4 regions of the Streptomyces sp. NBC_01525 genome follow, and region 2 is predicted to be linked to each of the others. Evidence: riboswitches for the same ligand, from Rfam matches in the RefSeq annotation. Region 2 holds a riboswitch; each other region holds the start of a gene.

Evidence for each region. A riboswitch is a leader RNA that binds a small molecule or an ion and turns the genes downstream of it on or off. The one in region 2 is predicted to bind cyclic di-AMP.
Region 1: another riboswitch for cyclic di-AMP. It lies ahead of OG422_RS19435 (NlpC/P60 family protein); the one in region 2 lies ahead of OG422_RS00845 (C40 family peptidase).
Region 3: another riboswitch for cyclic di-AMP. It lies ahead of OG422_RS23865 (M23 family metallopeptidase); the one in region 2 lies ahead of OG422_RS00845 (C40 family peptidase).
Region 4: another riboswitch for cyclic di-AMP. It lies ahead of OG422_RS13905 (M23 family metallopeptidase); the one in region 2 lies ahead of OG422_RS00845 (C40 family peptidase).

The regions. Positions count from the first base shown of each region.
Region 1 is NZ_CP109397.1:4,317,921-4,322,958, forward strand. Features, by position in the region: gene OG422_RS19430 (hypothetical protein) at 36-389, shown strand; gene OG422_RS19435 (NlpC/P60 family protein) at 531-1,670, opposite strand; cyclic di-AMP (ydaO/yuaA leader) riboswitch at 1,678-1,863, opposite strand; gene pcrA (DNA helicase PcrA) at 2,124-4,610, shown strand; gene OG422_RS19445 (M23 family metallopeptidase) at 4,681-5,038, opposite strand, start outside.
Region 2 is NZ_CP109397.1:205,988-211,025, reverse strand. Features, by position in the region: gene bioB (biotin synthase BioB) at 1-796, opposite strand, end outside; gene OG422_RS00855 (8-amino-7-oxononanoate synthase) at 998-2,203, shown strand; gene OG422_RS00850 (ATP-binding protein) at 2,480-2,908, shown strand; gene OG422_RS00845 (C40 family peptidase) at 2,926-3,390, opposite strand; cyclic di-AMP (ydaO/yuaA leader) riboswitch at 3,395-3,595, opposite strand; gene OG422_RS00840 (M28 family metallopeptidase) at 4,019-4,960, opposite strand.
Region 3 is NZ_CP109397.1:5,338,070-5,343,107, forward strand. Features, by position in the region: gene OG422_RS23855 (pitrilysin family protein) at 1-1,072, shown strand, start outside; gene OG422_RS23860 (pitrilysin family protein) at 1,111-2,493, shown strand; cyclic di-AMP (ydaO/yuaA leader) riboswitch at 2,738-2,893, shown strand; gene OG422_RS23865 (M23 family metallopeptidase) at 2,906-3,682, shown strand; gene OG422_RS23870 (GntR family transcriptional regulator) at 3,912-4,607, shown strand; gene OG422_RS23875 (HPr family phosphocarrier protein) at 4,897-5,038, opposite strand, start outside.
Region 4 is NZ_CP109397.1:3,126,674-3,131,711, reverse strand. Features, by position in the region: gene OG422_RS13915 (PP2C family protein-serine/threonine phosphatase) at 1-200, shown strand, start outside; gene OG422_RS13910 (DUF2332 domain-containing protein) at 378-1,484, opposite strand; cyclic di-AMP (ydaO/yuaA leader) riboswitch at 1,870-2,023, shown strand; gene OG422_RS13905 (M23 family metallopeptidase) at 2,036-3,196, shown strand; gene OG422_RS13900 (aldo/keto reductase) at 3,438-4,379, shown strand; gene OG422_RS13895 (protein kinase family protein) at 4,509-5,038, shown strand, end outside.

The sequences.
Region 1 (5,038 bases), 4.1 Mb from region 2:
AAGGAGGTATGGGGGAGACCGTTACGATCCGTACCATGGACGTAGTAATCAATATCTTCGTCGGCCTGCACATCATCGGTATCGCCTCCCTGCTGGGGGGCTTTCTCACGCAGATGAAGGCGATGAGCGCGGGCACCGCCCGGTTCGTGCCCGCGATGCTGCACGGTGCGCTGACGATGCTGGTCACCGGCATCGCGCTGGTCGGCCTGAACCAGGCCCAGGGCAGCCCGGTCGACAACATCAAGATCGGCGTCAAGCTGGCCGTCCTGGTCGTCATCCTGGGCCTGGTCTACGTCAAGCGGGACGAGGAGAGCATCGCCAAGCCGCTGTTCGGCACGGTCGGCCTGCTCACCATGGTCAACATCTTCATCGCGGTGCTCTGGACCTGAGCCCGACCGGGGCGCGCGGCGCTGTCCCCCGCGCCCCCGGCACACCCCGCGTACGCCTCCGGCCCGGCCCCTCACCGAGGGTGCCGGGCCGGAGGCGTTTCGCCGGGAGGACGCGCGGTGCGGCGGCCTCCCGGAGGGGTGTCACGCCGGGCGGACGCTCCCGTAGATCGGCATGTAGTAGATCGACTCGATGCGCACGCTGGCGCCCGGCTTCGGGGCGTGGATCATCTTGCCGTCGCCGATGTACATCCCGACGTGGCTGATGTCGTTGTAGAAGAACACCAGGTCACCGGGGGCGAGATCCTTGGTGACGACGCGCTGGCCGACGTTCACCTGGTCCCACGTCGTGCGCGGCAGGCTCACCCCGGCCGCCTTCCACGCGGCCTGCGTCAGCCCGGAGCAGTCGTAGGAGTTGGGGCCGGTGGCGCCCCAGACGTACGGCTTGCCCATCTGGGCGCGGGCGAACGCGAGCGCCTTCTCGGCCTTCGTATGGTACGAGCCGTCGGCCGGTCCGCCGCCCTGGCCGGGGTCGGTCGTACCGGGGGAGCCGGTGTCCGTCCCGCCACTGGGCTGCTCGCGCTGTTTCTGAGCTTCCTCCTCGGCCTTGCGCCGGGCCTCTTCCTCCTTCTTGCGCTCCAGCTCCGCCAGGTGCGCCTTCTCCTGGGCGGTCAGCTCGGAGAGCAGCTGCCGGGCCTCGGTCAGCTTGCCCTGGACCGTCCGCTTCGAGTCGGCCAGCGCGGTCTGCGACTCCTGGAGGCGCTCCAGGCTGCGGGTCGCCTCGGCCCGCTGGTGGGCGGCGGCGGCCTGCTGCTCCTGGTAGGCGTCGACGGCCTGCTGCTGCCGCCCGGTCAGCCGCTCCATCAGGTGGCTGCGGTCGGCGAACTGCTGGGGGTCCTTGGAGAACATCAGCTGCGCCGTCGGGTTCATGCCGCCGCCGCGGTACTGCGCGGCGGCGAAGGTCCCCAGCTCCCGGCGGGCCTCGTTGAGTTTGCCGGTGCGGCGCGCCGCGGCGTCCTGGAGGTCGCCGACCTCCGCCCGCCGCTCGTCGACGCGCTCCTTGACGCCGTTGTACTTCTGGGTCGCGACCTCCGCCTGGCGGTAGAGGGTGTCGACCTTCTTCTTGACCTCTTCGACGGTCGGCTTCGGGGAGCGGGGGGACGCCTCGGCCGACTGCGACAGCAGGGTGACCGTGGCGAGGGCCGCGGTCGTCAGACCGGCGGCCGTCCGGCGGCTGCCGGGCGAGGTGAGGACGCGGGTACGCGGCTTGCGGTGCGACGGCAAGGCCGACGACTCCTTCCGTGGACCGCCTACCGGGTTAGCTGTCGGGTTCGGGCGGTGTCGCAGACGGAAGGCTTGCCCTACGGTCCGTACGTTCGCACGCGTGCGGCCGTACCGACCGATTCACCCCGGTGGTGCTGGTGGGTCCCCGGCTCCGGGTGCCGTGGGGCAGGGCCGGACTCGGCGGAGGCGGCCCGTGCGGACGCTGTCGTCCGCGGGATGCGGGCAGCCCGAGCGTGAACCTAGCCAACTCGTGTGGCTCCTGTGAAGGCAGGTGTTCGAATTGCCCGAAACCTTTCTGTGACCTGTGTGCATGAGGTGACGTTCGTGCGGGTAAAGCGAGGCTTCTGCGTCGAATGCCGGATTCGCGAGTGGTGGGGGCGGAACGCCCGTCCTTCCGGCACTTCCGCGACTCCGGGGCCGACTGTCAGTGGGGCGGCCTAGACTCGGTGGGCGATGAGCAGCCTCTTTGACGACAGCTTCCTGGCGGACCTCGCTCCCAAGGACGAGGAGCCCCCGCCGCCCCCCGAGGACGAGCACGGCCCGGCCCCGGAGGAGGTCCCGCACGACCTCTTCAGCGGCAGGTACGACGCTCCCGTGCCCCGGGACGCGCACTACCGCGACGGCGCCGCCCGCCCCGCCGTCGACCCGGCCACGCTCCTGGAGGGGCTGAACGACGCCCAGAAGGCCGCCGTGGTGCACTCCGGCGGCCCGCTGCTGATCGTCGCCGGAGCCGGTTCCGGCAAGACCCGTGTGCTCACCCACCGCATCGCGCATCTGCTTGCCGCCCGCGGCGTCCACCCCGGCCAGATCCTCGCGATCACCTTCACCAACAAGGCCGCCGGGGAGATGAAGGAGCGCGTCGAGGAGCTGGTCGGTCCCCGGGCCCACGCCATGTGGGTCTCCACCTTCCACAGTGCCTGCGTCCGCATCCTGCGCCGCGAGTCCAAGCACCTCGGCTTCACCTCGTCGTTCTCGATCTACGACGCCGCCGACTCCAAGCGCCTGATGGCCCTGGTCTGCCGCGATCTGGATCTCGACCCCAAGCGGTTCCCGCCCAAGTCCTTCAGCGCCAAGGTCTCCAACCTCAAGAACGAGCTCATCGACGAGGAGACCTTCGCCGGGCAGGCCGCCGACGGTTTTGAGAAGACCCTGGCCCAGGCGTACGCGCTCTACCAGGCGCGGCTGCGCGAGGCCAACGCCCTGGACTTCGACGACATCATCATGACGACCGTCAACCTCCTCCAGGCGTTCCCGGACGTCGCGGCCCACTACCGCCGCCGCTTCCGCCACGTCATGGTCGACGAGTACCAGGACACCAACCACGCGCAGTACACCCTCGTCCGCGAGCTGGTCGGTCCGGCCGAGTCCGCCGCCGAGCTGTGCGTCGTCGGCGACGCCGACCAGTCGATCTACGCCTTCCGCGGCGCCACGATCCGCAACATCCTCCAGTTCGAGGAGGACTACCCGGACGCCACGACGATCCTGCTGGAGCAGAACTACCGCTCCACCCAGACGATCCTCTCCGCCGCCAACGCCGTCATCGAGCGCAACGAGAACCGCCGCCCCAAGAACCTCTGGACCGAAGCCGGTGAGGGCCCCCGCATCACCGGGTACGTCGCCGACACCGAGCACGACGAGGCCCAGTTCGTCGCCGAGGAGATCGACCGTCTCACCGACGCCGGGGATGCCCGCGCCTCAGACGTCGCGATCTTCTACCGCACCAACGCCCAGTCCCGTGTCTTCGAGGAAATCCTCATCCGCGTCGGGCTGCCCTACAAGGTCGTCGGAGGTGTCCGCTTCTACGAGCGCAAGGAGGTCCGCGACATCCTCGCGTACCTGCGGGTGCTCGCGAACCCGGAGGACACCGTCCCGCTCCGCCGGATCCTCAACGTCCCCAAGCGCGGCATCGGCGACCGCGCCGAGGCGATGATCGACGCCCTGGCGCTCCGCGAGAAGATCAGCTTCCCGCAGGCGCTGCGCCGCGTCGACGAGGCGTACGGCATGGCCGCCCGCTCCGCCAACGCCGTCCGGCGCTTCAACACCCTGATGGAAGAGCTGCGCACCATCGTCGAATCCGGCGCCGGACCGGCCACCGTCCTCGAAGCGGTCCTGGAACGCACCGGTTACCTCGCCGAGCTGCAGTCCTCCTCCGACCCGCAGGACGAGACCCGTATCGAGAACCTCCAGGAACTCGCCGCTGTGGCCCTGGAGTTCGAGCAGGACCGCGTGGCCGGACCCGCCGCGGAGGATGTGGACGCGGAGGAGCCCGTCTCCGGCGGCACGCTCGCCGACTTCCTGGAGCAGGTCGCGCTGGTCGCCGACTCCGACCAGATCCCCGACGAGGACGAGGACGGCAGCGGCGTCGTCACCCTCATGACCCTGCACACCGCCAAGGGCCTGGAGTTCCCGGTCGTCTTCCTCACCGGCATGGAGGACGGCGTCTTCCCGCACATGCGCGCGCTCGGCCAGACCAAGGAGCTGGAGGAGGAGCGCCGCCTCGCTTACGTCGGCATCACCCGCGCCCGCGAGCGCCTCTACCTCACCCGCTCCACGATGCGCAGCGCCTGGGGCCAGCCGTCGTACAACCCGCCGTCGCGGTTCCTGGAGGAGATCCCCGCGACGTATGTCGACTGGCGGCGCACCGGACCGGCGACGCCGTCCGCGACCATGGGCGGGATGCGCTCCGGCGGCAGCGGCGGTGTCGGCGCCGGGTTCGGTACGTCGCGGGCCAAGGGCCCGAGCGGGTTCGCGACCCGGCGGAGCAACGACCGCCCGGTGGTGGCGCTCGCCGTCGGCGACCGCGTCACCCACGACAGCTTCGGCCTCGGCACGGTCGTCGGCGTCAAGGGCGGCGGGGACAACGCCGAGGCGACGATCGACTTCGGCGGCGAGAAGCCCAAGCGGCTGCTGCTGCGGTACGCCCCGGTCGAGAAGTTGTGAAAAAGGCCCGGCCCTCAGGGGCCGGGCCACCACGCGGGTGCCTGCCGGACGGACCGGCAGGCACCGGGCGTCAGTTGGGGTTGAGCCCGTGGCTCTGCAGCCACGGCAGTGGGTTGATCGGCGAGCCGCCGCCCGGCCGCACCTCGAAGTGCAGATGCGGGCCGGTGGAGTTGCCGGAGTCGCCCGAGTACGCGATCTGGTCGCCGGCCTTGACGGAGCCGGAGCGGATCTTGGTGCTGCTGAGGTGGCAGTACCACGTCTCCGTGCCGTCGGGCGCCGTCACGATCGCCATGTTGCCGTAGGCGGAGTTCCACTGGGTGCGGATGGTGCCGTCGGTCGCGGCCATGACAGGGGTGCCGCCGAACACGGGGAAGTCGATGCCGGTGTGCACGGACATCCAGTTGACGCCCGCCTGACCGAAGAGCGCG
Region 2 (5,038 bases):
AGACGAACCGCGTCATCGCCAGGATCCGCAGCGCCCGCTGCGGCGTGAGGTTCCACTCCTTCGCCAGCGGCGTCCCCTCGAACGGGATCAGGAAGTTCACCGGCACCGAGTCCGGGTCCAGCTCCCGCAGCGCGAACACCACGTCGACCAGGTCCGCGTCGCTCTCGCCCATCCCGGCGATCAGCCCGGAACACGCCGACATCCCGGCCGCCTGCGCCTGCCGCACGGTCTCCACCCGGTCCCCGAAGTCATGGGTGGTGCAGATGTCGCCGTACGTCGCCTCCGAGGTGTTGAGGTTGTGGTTGTAGGCGTCCGCACCGGCCTCCCGCAGCCGACCGGCCTGACCATCCGTCAGCAATCCGAGGCAGGCGCACACCTCGACGCCCTCGTTCTGCTCCTTGATGGCGGAGATGGTCTCCGAGACCCGCTCGACGTCCCGGTCGGTCGGACCGCGCCCGCTGGCCACCAGGCACACCCGCTTCGCGCCCCCGGCCACCCCGGCGGCCGCGGCCCGCGACGCGTCTTCCGGCTTCAGCCAGGTGTACTTGAGGATCTCCGCCTTCGACCCGAGCCGCTGCGAGCAGTACGAGCAGTCCTCGGGGCAGAGCCCGGACTTGAGGTTGACGAGGTAGTTGAGCTTCACCCGTCGGCCGAACCACTGACGGCGCACCTTCCCGGCCGCGGCCACGACGTCGAGCAGGTCGTCATCGGACGTCGCCAGTACGGCGAGTGCCTCTTCGCGGGTCGGCAGCTCGCGCCGCAGCCCCTTCTCCACCAACGTGTTCAGCAGCTCCATGGCGATGATCCTGACGTACGCCGGTGCCCCGGGCCAAGGAGGATTCCCACAACGCGCCCGGATCGGGGTGTGTGTATCACCACACCCTGGGGCGGTGGAACGACCGCTAACGTCTATCAGCAGTCCACAATCACCAACGACCTCGCCCGCGACGCCGCCGACCCTCGCGGGCGGGGCCGCACAGGGAATCGAAGGAAGCCGATGCCAGCGGATCCCGCCCTGCCGCCACCCCGTGACGCCCCCTCCGCCGACGCCGCCCCGCCGGATCCCGGCGTGGCGTTCGGCTGGCTCGACACGGCCCACGACGCGCGGCTGCACGCGGGTCTGCGCCGCGCCCTGCGCCCGCGCTCCGCCTCCTGCGAACTGCTGGACCTGGCGAGCAACGACTACCTCGGACTCGCCCGCCACCCGCTGGTCACCCGCGCCGCGGCACAGGCCGCGCACCGCTGGGGCGCCGGGGCCACCGGCTCCCGGCTGGTCACCGGCTCCATCGAACTCCACGCCACGCTGGAGGCCGAACTCGCCGCGTTCTGCGGCTTCGAGGCGGCCCTCGTCCTCTCCTCCGGGTACGCCGCCAACCTCGCCGCCGTCACCGCCCTCACCGGACCCGGCGCCCTCGTCGTCTCCGACGCCGGCAACCACGCCTCCCTCATCGACGGCTGCCGCCTCTCCCGGGCCCGCAAGGCCGTCGTCGCGCACGCCGACCCCGCCGCCGTGGACGCCGCGCTCTCCGCGCACGGCGGCCGGGCGCTCACCGTCACCGACGGGGTGTTCTCCGTCGACGGTGACGCCGCGCCGCTGCCCGCCCTCGCCGCCGCCTGCCGTCGCCATGGCGCGGGTCTCCTCGTCGACGACGCCCACGGGCTCGGGGTGCTCGGCGACGGCGGGCGCGGCGCCGTCGCCGCCGCCGGGCTCGCCGGGGCGCCGGACACCGTCGCCACCGTGACGCTGTCGAAATCCCTCGGCTCCCAGGGCGGCGCGGTCCTCGGCCCGGCCCGGGTCATCGAGCATCTGGTCAACACCGCGCGGACGTTCATCTTCGACACCGGGCTCGCCCCGGCGGCGGCCGGCGGCGCCCTCGGCGCGCTGCGGCTGCTGCGCCGCGAACCGGAGCGCGCGGCCCGCACCGGCGAGGCCGCCGCCGCCCTCTACCACCGGCTGACCGCCGCCGGGCTGGCCGCGGTCCGGCCGGACGCCGCCGTCGTCGCGGTCCGCGCCCCGTCGCCGGATGCCGCCGTCCGCTGGGCGGCCGACTGCCGCGCCGCCGGCCTCCTCGTCGGCTGCTTCCGCCCGCCGTCCGTGCCCGACGGCGTCTCCCGGCTGCGTCTGACGGCCCGCGCCGATCTGACGGACGCCCATCTCCACACGGCGGTACGGATCCTGACGGCGACCGCGCCGCGCGGATGAGCCTTCGGGCGGCGGGGCGCACCGGACGGTGCGTGCGCCGGAGCCGCCGGTAGCGGCCGGAGGGCCGCCGGGGGCGCCCGAACCGCTCTCGCGTCGTACGATTCACCGCTTCGAGCGAGAGATATGGGCATTTCGTGGTGGATCGCGGGGCGTACCGGCAGCATGGACCGCCGGTCCGCACCCCGGCGTGCGTGGCCGACTCGGTGACCGAGCGGCGTCCCGCCTCCCGCCCGTGCGCCGGATCCGACCCCCGGTGGGAAAAAGGATGGCACCGCGATGGCAGATCACCAGGAATCCACCCTCACCCTCCCCGGCGCGCCGGAGTCGGTCGCGACCGCGCGCAGGCACGTTTCCGCGGTGCTCGGCGCCTGGGGCCTGGACCCGGCCGCGCCGTTCACCGACGCGGTCCGGCTGATCGTCTCCGAGCTGGCCACCAACGCCGTCCGGCACACCGGCGACACCTCCCCGTACTTCACCGTCGCGCTGCGGCTCGACCGCGACGAGACGCTGACCGCGGGCGTCACCGACCGCGACCCCCGGCCGCCCCGGCGGCTCCCCGCCGAGCTGTGCCGGGACGGCGGCCGCGGCCTGCTGATCGTCGGTCTGCTGGCCGCCGAGTCCGGGGGAGAGGTGGCGACCGTGCCGGACCCGGGCGGCGGCAAGACCGTCCGGGTCCGGCTGCCGTGGCCGTCCGCCGGGCGGTGACCCGCGGCCCCCGCCGCTCAGCCGACCCGGCCGTACGACACCGCGCCGGTCCAGATCTTCTCCAGGCGGACGACGGTGCCGGTGCGCGGGGCGTGCCAGATGCGGCTGTGACCGGCGTAGATCCCGACGTGGTAGACGCCCTGGCCGCCGTGGAAGAAGACCAGGTCACCGGCCTTGCGGGCGGCGGCGCGGATGTGGCGCGTGCGGTTGTACTGCGCGGAGGTGGTGCGTGGCAGGCTCCGTCCGGCGCGCTTGAAGGCGTACTGCGTCAGCCCCGAGCAGTCGAAACGGTGCGGCCCCCGGGCGCCGTACTGGTAGGGCGCGCCCTTCTTGGACGCGGCGATCCGTACCGCCGTGGCGGAGACGGGGCTGGCGTCGGCGCCCGGGGGGAGCGTGACGGTCGCGCCGACGGTGGCGAGTGTGAGAGCGGAGATGGTTCCGGCCCGGGCGACCGCGGCCGGCATGTGCATGCGCACAGTCATGCGCAAACCCTTCGTCAGCCGCCTGCGAAGGAAGACCTGTCGGGTTCGGGCAGGCGAAGTTGCCCGGCCGTGCGTACGGCTTCACCCCAAGGGGCCCGTCGGCCTGACGGCCGTGGCCCCGTCGTGCTCGGGTCCTCCGCTCCTGCCGATGCGTCCGCGTCGACCTGACATCCGGGACGGCGGCAGGATTCGGCGTCCGTCCGGACCGCCCCGCCGCTGTGGCGGGGGCTTGTCGTCGAGGGGATCGTCACGCATCGGGCGGGCGAATTCCGCGCTGAAATGACGAAGTGTGACATTGATCACAAGTGCGTCAAGTGGTGCTTTCGGGGCGTCCGGTGCCGGGCGCCCGGTCCGCCCGCGCGCCCCGGACCAGCGGGAAAGCGGTCCCGCGCCGCGCTCTCCGCCCTGGCGCCCTGCAACATGACGTCCCCGTGAGAGCCGGGAACGGGCTGGTCCGTACGGGCGAGCCCGGTCGGGCGAGGGGTGTCGGGCGCGGACGCGGCCGGACCGGCGGCGCGCGGCGGTCGGCCACCGTCGTGGCATGCCGCGGCCCGGCCGCCGGGAGGGGCGGCCGGGCCGCGGGAGCCGACCGGGTGAGGTCAGGCCGGTAGCGCGCGAGCGCGGGAGGTCAGGAGCTCAGCTCCCAGACCGCTTGGGCGATGGCGTCGGTGTGGTTGTCCAGCGCCGTGTCGTCGATGTTCTTCGAGGTGTCGCAGGACTCGTGGTAGCAGGCGTCGAACGCCTTGCCCGCCTCGCCACCCCACGCCTTGGCCTGCGCGTCGGTCTTGATGTAGTCGGCGCCGGAGAACAGCCCGCCGACCGGGACCCCGGCGTCCTTGAACGGTGCGTGGTCGGAGCGGCCGTCGCCCTCGGTCTCCTTCTCGGTGGCGATGTCCTTGGACGCGAACCAGTCCTTGAACACCTTCTCCAGCCGCGCGTCGTCGTCGTAGACGAAGTAGCCGGGGTTGGGGGAGCCGATCATGTCGAAGTTCAGATACGAATCGAGCTTCGCGGTGTCGGCGCCGAGCGAGTCGACGTAGTGGGAGGAGCCGATCATGCCGTCCTCCTCGTCGCCCCACCAGCCGAACCGCAGGTGCTTGGTGGGCTTGAGGTCCGCCTTGGCGACCGCGAGCGCGACCTCCAGGATCCCGGCGGAACCGGACCCGTTGTCGTTGATGCCGGGGCCCGCGGGGACGGAGTCGAGGTGGGCGCCGGACATCACGGTCTTGCTCTCGTCGCCGCCCGGCCAGTCGGCGATGAGGTTGTACCCCTTCGCGCCGCCGCTGTTGAACTCCTGGACCTGCGTGGTGAACCCGGCGGCGTCCAGCTTGCCCTTCACATAGTCGATCGACGCCTGGTACCCGGCGGTGCCGTGGGCGCGGGTGCCGTTGTTGGCGTCGGCTATGGACTGGAACTTGGCGAGGTCGGCCTTGATGTCGGCCACCGGGATGTCGGGCGCGGCGGTCGGCGCGGTCGCCTGGGCGCTGGCCGCGACGCCGAGCAGGCCGACGACGGCGGCGCAGGCGCCGGTGGCGAGGGTGAGGCGGCGGGTACGGGCGGTGCGAGTCACGGTGTGGCTCCGATGCTGGTGTGGGGGGTGGTGCGGAGCGTTTTGACGCGCACATGAGGATCGTGAGCGATCTCCGCC
Region 3 (5,038 bases), 5.1 Mb from region 2:
GAACGGCACCACGAGCTTCGAGCGCACCAACTACTTCGAGACCATGCCCGCCCATGAGCTGGAGCTGGCGCTCTGGCTGGAGGCGGACCGCATGGGCTCCCTCCTGACGGCGCTCGACGAGGAGTCGCTGGAGAACCAGCGCGACGTCGTCAAGAACGAACGCCGCCAGCGGTACGACAACGTCCCCTACGGCACGGCCTTCGAGAAGCTGACGGCCATGGCGTACCCGGAGGGCCACCCGTACCACCACACGCCCATCGGGTCGATGGCCGATCTGGACGCGGCGTCCCTGGAGGACGCGCGGGCGTTCTTCCGCACCTATTACGCGCCCAACAACGCGGTCCTGTCGGTGGTCGGCGACATCGACCCCGAACAGACGCTCGCCTGGGTCGAGAAGTACTTCGGGTCGATCCCCTCGCACGACGGCAAGCAGCCGCCGCGCAGCGGTGCCCTGCCGGACACCCTCGGCGGCCAGCTGCGGGAGGTCGTCGAGGAGGAGGTGCCCTCGCGTGCCCTGATGTCGGCCTACCGGCTGCCGCACGACGGCACCCGGGAGGCGGACGCCGCCGATCTCGCGCTGACCGTCCTGGGCGGCGGCGAGTCCTCACGTCTCTACAACCGCCTGGTGCGCCGCGACCGCAGCGCCGTCGCCGCCGGGTTCGGTCTGTTGCGGCTGGCCGGTGCGCCGTCGCTGGGCTGGCTGGACGTCAAGACGTCCGGGGGCGTGGAGGTCGCGGACATCGAGAGCGCCGTCGACGAGGAGCTGGCCCGGTTCGCCGCCGAGGGGCCGACCCCGGAGGAGATGGAGCGGGCGCAGGCCCAGCTGGAGCGCGAGTGGCTGGACCGCCTCGCGACGGTCAGCGGGCGCGCCGACGAACTGTGCCGCTATGCCGTCCTGTTCGGCGACCCGCAGCTGGCGCTGACCGCCGTGGGGCGTGTTCTGGACATCACGCCCGAGGAGGTGCACGCCGTCGCCCAGGCCCGGCTGCGCCCCGACAACCGCGCGGTGCTGGTGTACGAGCCGACCGCCGCCGACGAGAGCGCCGACAACGACGAGGAGGCGGACCGGTGAGCGACGCCACGACCCGCGAGGACCTGGCCATGAGCGAGATGACCTTCCACCCGCAGCCTCGGGGCGGGGCGCCCAAGCCGTGGGCCTTCCCGGCGCCCGAGCGCGGTGCGCTGCCCAACGGCCTGACGGTGCTGCGTAGCCACCGCCCCGGCCAGCAGGTCGTGGCCGTCGAGGTCGACATCGTCGCGCCGCTGGAGTCCGAGCCGGAGGGCCTGGACGGCGTCGCCACGATCATGGCGCGGGCGCTGTCGGAGGGCACCGACCGGCACGACGCCGAGGAGTTCGCCGCCGAACTGGAGCGCTGCGGCGCCACGTTGGACGCGCACGCCGACCACCCCGGGGTGCGGGTCTCCCTGGAGGTCCCGGCCTCCCGGCTGTCGCACGCCCTGGGGTTGCTCGCCGACGCGCTGCGCGCCCCCGCCTTCCCCGAGGGCGAGGTGGAGCGCCTGGTGCGTAACCGTCTCGACGAGATCCCGCACGAGCTGGCCAACCCGGGGCGCCGCGCCGCGATGGCGCTGTCCAAGGAGCTGTTCCCCGCGTCGTCCAGGATGTCGCGGCCCCGGCAGGGCACCGAGGAGACCGTCGGCCGCATCGACGCGGCGGCCGTCCGGGCGTTCTACGCGGCGCATGTGCGGCCCGCGGCGGCCACCGTCGTGATCGTCGGTGACTTCACCGGCATCGACGTGGCCGCGGCGCTCGCCGACACGCTGGGCGCCTGGCAGGGGTCCGCCGCCGAGCCGGTCGCCGTCGCGCCGATCACCGCGGACGACACCGGCCGCGTCGTGATCGTCGACCGCCCCGGCGCGGTGCAGACGCAGCTGCTCATCGGGCGGATCGGCGCCGACCGCCACGACCGCCAGTGGCCCGCGCAGGTCCTCGGCACGTACTGCCTGGGCGGCACCCTGACGTCGCGTCTGGACCGGGTGCTGCGTGAGGAGAAGGGCTACACCTACGGGGTGCGGGCCTTCGGTCAGGTGCTGCGGTCGTCGGCGCCGGACGCGCCCGGGGGCTCCACCGGCGCCTCGATGCTGGCGATCAGCGGCTCGGTCGACACCGAGTCCACCGGTCCGGCCCTCGACGACCTGTGGAAGGTGCTGCGCACCCTCGCGGCGGAGGGGCTGACGGACGCTGAGCGGGACGTCGCCGTGCAGAACCTCGTCGGCGTCGCGCCGCTGAAGTACGAGACGGCGGCGGCGGTCGCGGGCACCCTCGCCGACCAGGTGGAGCAGCATCTGCCGGACGACTACCAGGCGCAGCTGTACGCGCGGCTGGCCGAGACCGGCACGGTCGAGGCGACCGCCGCCGTGGTCAGCGCGTTCCCGGCGGACCGGCTGGTGACGGTGCTGGTCGGTGACGCGGCGCAGATCGCTGAGCCGGTCCGGGCGCTGGGCATCGGCGAGGTGACGGTCGTCAGCGGCTGACGAACCGGAGGGGCGGTGGCCCCGGCCGGGCCGTCACGGCGGCCCGGCACAGTGGAACAAAAGGGGATCCCGAGGGTGGACGGCCACTCTCGGGATCCCCTTTACGCCCGGATTTGCTGGCCACTGGTTCCGCCGCCCCGGTGTGGCGTAACGCACAATATGGCGTTTCTGTTTGCCGATTGAAAGTTGCCACGATTAGCTTCATGCGCGCTGTCCGTCAGCTGCACGCCGCAACCGCGGCACCGGACAGTCATCGCCGAGTCCCCGTACGGCGCGAGCCAGGGGAGCCGGGGACCCACACGTCCCTGGGGTGAATCGGGCGCCTCTCCGGAGGAACCCGTAGGAGACCTTCCTGCTCCGAACCCGTCAGCTAACCCGGTAGGCGAGAAGGAAGGAAAGGACCAGCCAGCACATGGCGTTCACCCGTGCCACCGGGAAGCATCGCCGTCCGAGCCGCAGCGCCCGGACGACCCGCAACATCGCCGGCATCGCCGGTCTCGCCGCCTCCGGCGTCGTCGTCTCCGTGTCCTCTCCCGCGATGGCCGCCACGTCCGGCGCCGCGCACGACACGGGCCTGCAGCGGGCCGTCGTCCTCGGTGACGAACTCGCCGAGCGCGTCCAGGCCCAGGCCGATGCGCAGCAGGCCGTCGCCGAGACCGCCGAGGCCAAGGCGAAGGCCGAGGCCGAGGCGGAGAAGCAGGCCCAGGCCGCCAAGGCGGCGGCCGACAAGCGGCACGACGCCAAGGTCCGCGCCGCCCGCGAGGAGGAGCGCAAGCGCCTCAACGCCTTCGTCGCCCCGATCTCCGGCTCGTACGTCTCCACCGCCTACCAGGCGTCCAGCGGACTGTGGTCCTCCGGTACGCACACCGGCATCGACTTCCACGCCGCCCCCGGCACCACCGTGCACGCCGTCGGCGCGGGCACCGTCGTCGAGGCCGGGTGGGGCGGCGCGTACGGCAACAACATCGTCATCAAGATGAACGACGGCACGTACACCCAGTACGGCCACCTGTCGCAGATCGGTGTCTCGGTCGGCCAGCAGGTGATGCCCCATCAGCAGATCGGTCTGTCCGGCGCGACCGGCAACGTCACCGGCCCGCACCTGCACTTCGAGGCCCGTACCGGTCCGGACTACGGCTCGGACATCGACCCGATCTCCTACCTGCGGTCGCACGGCGTCAACGTCTGATCCACATCGCCTCCCGGAGCCCCGGCCCGCCCTCACTGGGCGTCCGGGGCTCCGGCGCGTCCGGTGCCGTACGGCGGGTGGCCGGATTTCCCGGCGGTCAGGGAAGGCCCTCACCAAAAGATTTCCATGAATGCGTGAAGGCGGTAAAGAAGCCGACACCGTCGAATAGAGTCGCCGAAAAGGCGCCGTACACCGGCGTTTTCCGGGGAGGACGGTGGAGGCACCCACGATGACGCAAGGCCAGATTTCCGTGCAGCGCATCTCCACGGCGATTCGCGACGACATCGTTTCCGGTGCGCTGATCCCCGGCAGCCGACTCGTCGAGGACATTCTGGCCACCCGTTACGGCGTCTCCCGGGTGCCGGTCCGTGAGGCGTTGCGGACCCTGCAGTCCGAGGGGTTCGTCACCGCGCGACGGCACGCGGGCGCCTGCGTCGCGGCGCCCACCGCCCAGGAGGCGGCCGACCTCCTGGATCTGCGCGCACTCCTGGAGCCGATGGGCGCCGCCCGCGCGGCGGCCCGCCGCACCGACGCGCATCTGAAGGTCTTACGGGGCGTGGTGCGGCTCGGCAGGGAGCGCGCACGCCGCGGCTGTCCGGGCGATCTGCCCCGGTTGGACCGCTGGTTCCACGAGACGCTGGCGCGGGCGGCGGGCAATCCGGGGCTGACCGCGCTGCTGACCCAGGTGCGGCGGAAGATCGAGTGGATGTACGTCGTCGAGCTTTCGGCGCGGTACGCGGAGACCTGGGACGACCACGGTGCGGTGCTGGACGCGGTGACCCGGGGCGACGCGGAGGCGGCGCGCGCCCTGATGGCGTCGCATGTCGCGCGGTCGCTCCCGGCGTACCGCCCGCGGCACCGTCAGCCGGCCGCGGTGCGCCATCCGCAACGTCCCCTCAGCAGCGGGCGGGTGCGTTCTCCATAGGGGCGCGGTATACGGGGCGACCGGCGGGTGGCGGGATCTGTTCGGGGAATTGCGGAAACGGGTGCCGGGAAAACACGCCATCCGGGAATTGCCGCAATCGCGTAGATGCGTATTCAGGTATTCGGTCGTGCGGTGCCCGCGGGGCTGCGGCGAATTGCGGGCAGGGGAGGGGTGCCGCCTCGGGGGGGCGTTCCGTCGCGCGGAACGCGAAAGGCCCCGCTGCGGTGACCGTTTCCGGTCGTGGCGGCGGGGCCTTTCCCCGGCTGTGGGGAGGCGGTGGCGTCCTGGTTCAGACGGTCTCCGGCAGCTCGTCGAGGCCCTCGGCGACCAGCTTCGCCAGGCGCTCCAGCGCGGCCTCCGCGCCCTCGGCGTCCGAGGCGAGCACGATCTCCTCGCCGCCCTGGGCGCCCAGGCCCAGCACCGCGAGCATC
Region 4 (5,038 bases), 2.9 Mb from region 2:
TGCTCTACACGGACGGGCTGACGGAGGCGCGCAACCGGGCGGGCGAGTTCTACGACCCGGTGGCCCGGCTGCGCGGCCGGGCCTTCCCTGATCCTGACCGGCTGCTGGACACGCTGGTCGCCGAGGTCGCCCGGCACACCGGCGGGGCGGGCGCGGACGACATGGCGTTGCTGGCGGTGCAGCGGCCGTTGGAGGAGTAGGAGGAGCAGGCCCGGTCGGTGCGCGGAGGAGTGGCGGGGCGCGGGCGGGTCGTCGCGGGGCGTGCGGGGCTACGGGGCACGCCGGGCACGCCGGGCACGCCGGGCGTGCGGGGCCGCACCGGCGCGCGGGGCGTGCGGCCGGGCCCCGCGCGCCGGTGCGGCCCCGAGGGCGGCCCCCTACGCCACCCAGTGGACGCTCTGGCCGTGCGCTCCCGTCAGGGCCACCGGGCGGTCGTCGAGCGCGAGGGTCAGCAGCCGCTCCTGGTCGGCCGGGGTGAGGCGGCCGGCGGTCGGGGCGGGCCGCCACGGGGTGACGGAGTGGTGCTCCTGGGAGATCCAGTGGCCGCCGCCCGGCCGCGCGGCGAGCACCGTGCGCACCCGGTCGGCGAACCGTTCCCGGTGCGTGGGCGGCAGATAGGGCAGCACGGCGGTGTGAAAGACGACGAGCGTGGCGTCTTCCGGGACCCGTGCCGCCAGCGCGGGCAGCTCCTCGACCAGGTCGCCGCGGACGATCTCGGGCCGCGGCGCCGTCCGTACCGCGTCCACGGCGGCCGTCAGGCGCTGTGCGCGCTCCGGGGTGCCCGGCCACACCAGGGACCGCAGCCAGCGCAGCGCCTCGGGGTCGTCCACCGGGTCGAGCGGGGCGAGATCGATGCCGCCGCGCCACACGATCTCCGGCAGCCGCGTGGGCGGTGCCGCGTCCTCCTCGGCCACCCGGTCCTCCCGCCCGACGCGGCACCGGAAGGTGACCGGACTGTCCGGGGCCCCGAGGGTGGACGCCTCCGGGTGCGCCGCCGTTCCGGGCGTCCCCAGGGCGGCGTCCGGCTCGTACGCGTACCGGTAGCGATCCGGGTGGAGGCAGAGACCGGCCGAGGTGCCCACCTCCAGGAGGGCCAACGGGCCGCGGAGGCGGGCCAGGACGGGCAGCAGGGCGGCGCAGCGGGCCGGTTCGTTGGTCTGGGTGGAGCGGCTCATGACGACCGCGCGGACCTCGTCCCAGTGCCGGATCGTCCACTCGCGCCAGCGGCCGTACGCCAGCTCACCGCGCGGGCCCTGCTCGGCGTGCGGGCCGTCGAGGTGGCGGACGGCCGCCAGCAGGAGGTTGGGCTGCTGCTTGTTGCCCACCGGGAGGGAGGCGGCGAGGAGTTCGCACAGCTCCGGGTCCTGCCCGATCCGCGCCGTCAGCTCCTCGTGGGCCGCACACCGGCCCCGCGCCTCCCACCAGGAGAAGTCCCGGTAGCGCGCTGCCAGGGCCGGTGCGTTGTTGACGAAGTCGACGACCATGATCAGACGCTACTGCCCTCACGGAGAGTGAAGGGTGCGCACCCCTCCGCATAACAAGTGATGCACAATCACGCGGAGGCCGTTTCGTGAAAGGCGATCAACTCGCCCGGCTTCACCGTTCGTTGTCCCGAAAAGTCTTGGCCAATGACTGTAGTCGGATGGAGCGGATTCGCGGGATCGCTTGGAAATCGGCCCCGATCTCTATTACTGTCCGATAACGGAGCGCGGTCGTCCCAGCCGTCGCCGAGGCGGCACCGTGCCCCCACGCCGAATCCCGTACGCGCTCTTCAGGTATGCCGGGCATCCAGGCACACCGGTGGTCACTTCCGTATACGGCGCCTCCTTGCACGCCGATGCGCCGATATTTCGTGAACTGCCGTGACGTGTCCTGAATTTGCCTCGGGCGGCCCGAGCGGCGCGGAGGGAACCGGGGAACCACCACCATGGGGTGAATCGGACGCCTCGGCCAGAGGCCGCCCGTAGGAGACCTTCCTGCTCCGAACCCGTCAGCTAACCCGGTAGGCGCGAAGGAAGGAAAGGAGTGCGCCCCCGTGGCGTCCAACAGGCTTGCCCCCGAGGCCGCGTCCGCCCGCCCCCTCCCCCAGGATCTGCCAGGGTCCCTTACCGATACGGCCACCTTCGCCCCGGGCGCGTTCGCCCCGGAGGGCCCCGGTCCGTACGGCGCGGCGGACGACGGGCCCGGTGAGTGGAACCCGACCGAGGAGTCCGTGCGGTCGGCCCGTGGCCGCCACCGCGTCGCCAAGCAGCGCGGCGGTCTGGCCCGGGGCGGCACGGTCCTCGGCGTCGGCGTGATCGCGGCGGTCGGCGCCGGCGGCATGGCGACCGCCGAGGAGAAGCCGCCGGTCCCGATCTCCATGCCGGACATCGGCTCCCTCGCCGCCGACGTCACCGGAGCGCTGCCGGACGCCGAATCGCTGCCCGGCATCGGGTCGTTGCTCGGCTCCTCCGACGACGCGGGCGACGCGCCCGGGGCGGTCACCGCCGCGGCGCCGCTGTCGTCCGCCGGGATCACCACCGAGGACGGGCAGGGGGCCGGCGCCGGAGAGGCGCTGCGCAGCCGCATCCTCCAGCAGGCCGACACCCAGCAGGCGGCCGCCGAGCGCGACGCCCGGGACGCCGCCGAACACACCGCCCTCGTCCAGGCGGAGAAGACCGCGGCGACGGACCACAAGGAGGCCGTGGCCGACGCGAAGGCGGAGCGGGCCGAGGCCGCGCGCAAGGAGGCCGCCGCCCGGGCGAAGCGCGAGGCCGAGGCCCGCGCGAAGGCGGAGGCGGCGCGCCTGGCCGAGCTGGCCAAGAGCTATCTGCTGCCGGTCACCTCGTACACCCTCACCGCGAGCTTCGGCCAGCCGGGCGACCGCTGGGCTGCCGACCACACCGGCCAGGACTTCGCCGCCCCTACGGGCACGCCGGTCAAGGCCGTGCACTCCGGGACCATCACCCAGGCGGGCTGGGCCGGTGCGTACGGCTACCGCATCCTCCTCACCCTCGACGACGGGACGGAGCTGTGGTTCTGCCACCTCTCGTCGATGGTGAAGACCGGCGGCAAGGTCTCCACCGGCGAGGTCATCGGCCGCGTCGGCGCCACCGGAAACGTCACGGGCCCCCACCTCCACCTGGAGGTCCGCCCCGGTGGCGGCGATCCCATCGACCCGATGCCGTGGCTGCGTGGGCGGGGCCTGAACGTCTGAGGACGGGGAGCGCGAGGGGCGGCCCGGGGCGTGCGCGGTGGTGCCGCGCGCCGGGCAGGACCCCGGGCGGGCCGGGCGCGTGGCCGGGGCGTGCGCGGCGCGCGGCGTGCGCCGGTCGTGGCTCCGGCGGCGCGCGCGGGCAGCGCTCGGCCCGGGGCGGGCAGTTGGGGCGGCACTCCGGGTGGGCACCCGGATGCCGCGCCCCGGAATGCCCCCGCCCTACCGCGTGTTGAAGTGACGCATGACCACCACACGTAGGCCGCTCGGTTCGCTCTCCGTCTCCCCGCTCTGCCTCGGCGGCAACGTCTTCGGCTGGACCGCCGACGAGGCCGAGTCGTTCGCCGTGCTCGACGCGTACGTCACCGGCGGCGGCAACTTCATCGACACCGCCGACGCCTACTCGGCCTGGGTGCCGGGCAACAAGGGCGGCGAATCCGAGACCGTCATCGGCGACTGGCTCGCCGCCCGCGGCAACCGCGACGACGTCGTCATCGCCACCAAGGTCGGCGCCCACCCCGACCTCAAGGGCCTCTCTGCCGACACGATCAAGAAGGCCGTCGAGGGTTCGCTGCGCCGCCTGCGCACCGACCACATCGACCTCTACTACACCCACTACGACGACGAATCGCTGGAGGTCGGTGAGTTCCTGACCGTCCTCGACGACCTCGTCCGGGCCGGAAAGGTCCGCGAGATCGCCGCCTCCAACATCTCGGCGCGGCGCCTGGAGGAGGCCCTGACCTTCTCCGAGCGCGAGGGCCTCGCCCGTTACGTCGCGGTCCAGCCGCAGTACAACCTGGTCTCCCGCGACACCTACGAGGGCGAACTGGCCGATGTCGTCGCCCGCCACGGTCTGGGCGCCGTCCCGTACTACGCGCTCGCCTCCGGTTTCCTGACGGGCAAGTACCGCCCCGGTACGGACGTTGACAGCGCCCGGTCCGGCGAGGCGGCCGCGTACCTCGCCACCGAGCGCGGCGTCCGCGTCCTCGCCGCCCTCGACGCCGTCGCCGCTGCCCATGGTGCGGAGGTGGCCACCGTCGCCCTCGCCTGGCTCGCCGCCCGCCCCACGGTCACCGCCCCGATCGCCAGCGCCCGCACCACCGCCCAACTCCCCGCCCTGCTGGCCGTACAGGGCCTCCGGCTCAGCGCCGAGGAACTGACGTCGCTGGATGAGGCTTCGGCGTAAGTTGGCGTAAGGCGGCGTGAACGGTGGGCCCGCCTTGGTCGTTGAGCGCCTGAGGTGGGCCTGCCCGGTGCATGGGTAGACGCGGGGTACGGGTCGGGAGGTCGGATGTGCCGGGAGGCGGAGTCGCCCATGGATGAGCCCCGCGTATCAGGTACGAGGCCCGCGGCGGAGACCGAGCCGCTTCCCGCCGCGCGCCTGTCGGCGTACGCGGACGTGGGCGCGCGGCTCTCCCTGCTGAGCGACCGCGGGCTCACCGATGCGGTGGCCGCCGCTCCGGCGCGCGGTTCGGGCATCGGCGGCCGGCGGGCGGAGATGGAGGTCGAGGGGCGGCGGGTCTTCGTCAAACGCGTCCCGCTGACCGACCTCGAACTGCGGCCGGAGCACGTCCGCTCGACCGCCAACCTCTTCGGCCTCCCCCTCTACTACCAGTACGGGGTGGGCTCGGCGGGGTTCGGCGCCTGGCGGGAACTGGCCGCGCACCTCATGACCACCGCCTGGGTCCTGCGGAACGCGTACGCGGGTTTCCCGCTGCTGTACCACTGGCGCGTCCTGCCGGACCGGCCCCCGGGCGACTTCGCCGACGCGTTCGGCGGCGTCGAGGGGGCCGTCGCCCACTGGGAGGGTTCCTCCGCGGTACGCCGTCGGCTGGAGGCGATCGG